One region of the Paenibacillus sp. Y859 genome, then DNA from elsewhere that is predicted to be linked to it. Evidence: a T-box and tRNA genes for the amino acid it is inferred to sense, from the RefSeq annotation. Region 1 holds a T-box; the other holds one or more tRNA genes.

Region 1 (2,411 bases):
CATAGTGCTGAGCTGAACCAAGTATCAAGTACATCATCGTCCTGTCTTAGTTCAGTGCTTCCACATTTAGAACATACATTCACATCATCTTGGGAAACGTGGATCTCACCACATGATTCACAATACCAAGCAGGGATGCGATGCCCCCACCAAAGTTGTCTTGATATACACCAGTCACGTACATTTTCAATCCAATTCAAATAAACTTTCTCAAATCGATCTGGAACGAAGTTTACACCCTTACCAGACTTCTGTACTTCAATCGCTCGTTCTGCTAATGGCTTCATCTTAACGAACCACTGTGTAGAAAGGTAAGGTTCCACTACAGCTCCCGTACGCTCACTATGTCCAACTTGATGAACATGATCCTCGATAAGGATTAACACACCTTGTTCTTGTAAATCCTTTACAATCTGTTTGCGGCATTCACTACGATCTAGACCTTCATATGGACCAGCAAGATCATTCATCGTTCCCGTATCATCCATAACTATAATTTGTTCCAATTGATGACGGAGGCCTACTTCGAAATCGTTCGGATCATGAGCAGGGGTAATCTTAACTGCACCACTCCCAAATTCTCGATCGACATATTCATCAGCAATAATCGGTATTTCACGATTCACGATAGGTAGTAAGACCGTTTTGCCAATCATATCTGTATATCGCTCATCTTTTGGATGAACAGCAATAGCAGAATCTCCTAGCATCGTCTCAGGGCGCGTCGTCGCCACAACAATATGACCGCTACCATCTTGTAGAGGATACTTCAGGTGATAAAGATGTCCCTGTACCTCTTTATGCTCCACTTCAATATCAGATAAGGCTGTTCGTGCAACTGGATCCCAGTTGATAATATATTTACCACGGTAGATTAGCCCCTTCTTATAGAGCTTCACGAACACTTCTTTTACAGCTTTGGAGAGACCTTCATCCAATGTGAACCGTTCTTTAGAATAATCAAGAGACAACCCCATCTTAGCCCACTGATCACGGATCGTATTCGCATACTGATCTTTCCACTCCCATACTTGATCTAGAAATTTCTCTCTTCCCAGATCATAGCGAGTTATTCCTTGCGCACGTAACTTCTGCTCTACTCTCGTCTGTGTAGCAATTCCTGCATGATCAGTTCCAGGCAACCAAAGCGCATCGTACCCCTGCATTCTCTTGGTTCGTATTAGAATATCTTGTAATGTGAAATCCATCGCGTGACCAATATGAAGCATCCCTGTCACATTTGGTGGTGGGATAACGATGGTATATGGCTTCGCATCCGGTCTTTGACCTGCTTTGAAGAATTCACCCTCTAACCAATATTTATACCATTTCTGTTCAGCGGATTTAGGATCATACGTTGTTGGCATTTCCGTCGTTGTTTTCATTTCTTTATCTGTCATTATTATTAAACCTCCAGTACATCTTCAAAATATCTAACAAGCAGAAACGGTTATGCCGTCCTTTTTCGTGGACGGTACCCGTCTCTGTGGAAATATAAGGATTAGAGTATCGAGAATCAATTTCATAATTACGCAACCCGATTTAGCTGCATCGGCGATTATGAAATTGATTCAAGTAAAACGTATACTTCTTATATTTGAACACAAAAAAACCTCACGCCCTCAAAGGACGAAAGGTTATCTTTCGCGGTACCACCTTTGTTTCATGATAAGTAAAATAATAAGCCAATATGACATAGGCTTACAATGATACTTCTCACGACACTCATACAGATAACGGCTGCAACCGGCCATATTCTAATCCCTTGTATAACACATGGACTCAAACAGGCAACTCCAGGGCGACTTTCGCTTGGCTTACATCCTACGGAATCTTCCAGCGTTGCAATTCCGCTCTCTGAAGGGTATGCCAACTACTCTTCCCATTCACAGTTGATTGTCAATATTCTGTATTAATAATAGCGTGCATGTTGCATATAGTCAACATCGTGTACATTAAGGACGTTGACTATATGCAACATCTTATAGTGCGTGTTCAAAAAGTCAAATTTTCAGCACCAAGAAGATTGGATGAAGCAAGGGAGTGAGGAGCGGAGCGTAGGCAGTACCTACGTGAGCACCGGAAGGACCGGCTGAATTCAATGTTCGATGTCGAATAAGCTTCTTGGCATACTTCGTGATCAAAAGATGACTTTTTGAACAACCTCTTATATACACAAAGGGCTATCATCTTAGTAATGAAAATCTACTAAGGTGATAGCCCTTTGTGTTAATAAAATTATCGTTACATGTTACGGGATATAAAGAATCTGCCCTTCTTCAATCGTCTGCTCAGATAAACGATTATGCAATAGCAGTTCTCTCGGACTCATTTGATAGCGATCTGCAATCAAATCAATCGTCTCTTCCCTTTGTACGATACAAAGTCGAACTTTACTGAATGGCGTTTTC
Region 2 (2,411 bases), on a different contig from region 1:
CGTCGGTTAGGAGGTTCTGCTCTTTAAGTTTCCCTAATCTTTCTAACTGGGACAATACGTCGTTGTTGGTTGGAGCCACTTGATTGGGTTCAGGCGTCTTGGCTGAGATAACTTTATTTCTGATAAAGTCAGAGATAACTTGAGCGTGTTTATTATCCATATTGTCTATGACTGCTGTATTTCCAGATCCAAGAATCGTGATTTCTCCTAATTTTAGAAATGACTTCTTTTCGAACTGAATCGAAGTGATCTTGTCGTAAGGGAAGTCCTCTATTTTAGAATTAAATAAAATTTTGAACATAAGGATTACCCGTTTGTCTGTCGCTATAATAAGACCAAATATCTTGCTGTATCTTCCTTTCGCTATTGCTTCTATGCGTTCGCCTTCAGTTAAAATACTCGGAAGTTCTTTGATTTCTTTATTTTTTAGAAAGTTGATTCCGCCATCAATTGCTTGTAACTGATTAAATATCTCTTCTAGGTTAGGCATAGTATCACTCCTGATAGTCCTCATCGGTTGAGGTATTCGCTACTAAAATATGACTTGAATACAGTCTATCAAAACTAGGTAAATATATCCATGTAACTATGAGAATATTTGATAAACACTCGAATAAGGAATGAATGTTCGTATATGATACAAGCGAATGTACTTATAGGGAGAGGGTGTCATGTCAGCTAAATATATCGGTCAAATAGTCGAGATTATCTATATGTACCAGTCAGGAAAGATTACACAAAGTCGCATTGAGGTAAACTCAATCCGTAACGAATTGATTAAAGCGACCGATCTCAGGATTGGATCACCACGGGCATTTCGCACGGACAATGTACTGACATGGCAACACATTAAAATATCTTAGGGGTGGGGAAATGCTTGAGGATCTAGAGCGTAAGATATTGTGGAAACTTTCTAATTTTTATTCGATGCATAAAATATTTCCTTCTATCAAGAAAAACAGAATACTGGAGTAGTTATTAATGTGACACTGGATTCCGATTGTGGTTATTATAGAAGGAAGTTAACTGAAGCTTAATGATCCTTTCATTATTAAATACCCCGCTAACCTTAATTGGTCGGAGGGGTATTTTTTTAGCTGTTTTGGGGCTATCGTACGAGAACACTCTTAAAATTTGGTGGTTGTTCACCAACATCTAACCAACCTATAAAAACAGAAAAACCCTTGATACACAAGGGTTTTCAGTGATGATCTGTACTGGATTCGAACCAGTGACCCCTACCCTGTCAAGATAGTGCTCTCCCGCTGAGCTAACAGATCGAAATGGTATTATATTATGTCAGACACAATGAATATCATACCAGTTGCGGGAGTAGGTGTCAATATCATATTATGAGAGGTTCGTAGTATGAAGTTGAAGAGATGCATCTTATGTAATGAGCCATTGCTCAGTATATGTTTCATTCATCATCCCATTTACGAGAGTAGCCCTTCTTGGTGACATAGTAGAAAGAGTAGATAAGGACGATGGTCATCACGACCACAGCAGTAATGGTAACTCCCATACCCATGAAGATATCCGACTCCTTTCGTGTTAGAATAGGTCTTGCTAATTAATCAAACTATACAACAATTTATTTTTTTTGTATAATAATTCGATTAGAAAAGGATTATGAGATATACGATCAGAGAGAGAGGTAATGAAATGGCTGCTGAAATTATTCATGTGAACACAGAGGAACAATTACAGTACGGAATGGATATTCGAACAAAGGTATTTGTGGAAGAGCAGCAGGTACCACTTGAGCTTGAAATGGATGAATATGATGCGATTAGTCCTAATGTGCATCACTTGTTAATACAAGATGATGAAGAATATGTGGCCACGGGTCGAATTATTTATTACGACGATGATACAGCGAAAATGCAACGGATTGCGGTTATAAAGGAATATCGTTCAAAGGGATTCGGTCGCGTGTTGATGATCGCGATGGAAAAGTTGGCGGTGGAGCTAGGATTGCAATATGCGGTACTGGATGCTCAATGCCAAGCGGAGTCTTTTTATGCTAAGCAGGGATATGAAGTAATCTCAAAGGAACCTTTCGATGATGCCGGAATTTTACATGTTCGTATGAAGAAGAAGTTATAGTTCCAACCTGCATCAAACCATCACCTATTGGGAAGCCTAGACGATAGCCCTGAACATCATTAGAAAATCAATTAAAAGGAGCGATCGCTATGGAAACATCAGGCCGTGAACAATTTGTTGCTGTGCAGAAGAACGGGGATGGGGATCTAACGGCATTTCAGACTTCATCAGGTCGTGTGTTGGCTTATGAACAAGCGCTGCAGGAAGTGAATGCAGGGACGATTGCTGGCGTTAATATATTTAAAGGGAAAGATGGAGGATTGTACATTCGTGGAGATGCGGATGGAGATCCATCTAATAAC

The links. The T-box of region 1 lies ahead of AC1TO8_RS10915 (valine--tRNA ligase). A T-box ahead of a tRNA ligase gene usually reads a tRNA of that ligase, here a tRNA-Val.
Region 2: it has a tRNA-Val gene. The T-box ahead of AC1TO8_RS10915 (valine--tRNA ligase) is inferred to sense a tRNA for this amino acid. The anticodon was not compared.

Annotation. Positions count from the first base shown of each region.
Region 1 covers NZ_JBXCIZ010000003.1:398,840-401,250, reverse strand. Annotated here, with positions in the region: gene AC1TO8_RS10915 (valine--tRNA ligase) at 1-1,400, opposite strand, end outside; T-box leader at 1,623-1,899, opposite strand; gene AC1TO8_RS10910 (LysM peptidoglycan-binding domain-containing protein) at 2,252-2,411, opposite strand, start outside.
Region 2 covers NZ_JBXCIZ010000002.1:320,740-323,150, forward strand. Annotated here, with positions in the region: gene AC1TO8_RS06310 (PH domain-containing protein) at 1-490, opposite strand, end outside; gene AC1TO8_RS06315 (hypothetical protein) at 672-863, shown strand; tRNA gene AC1TO8_RS06320 (tRNA-Val) at 1,209-1,280, opposite strand; gene AC1TO8_RS06325 (GNAT family N-acetyltransferase) at 1,666-2,109, shown strand; gene AC1TO8_RS06330 (DUF3892 domain-containing protein) at 2,199-2,411, shown strand, end outside.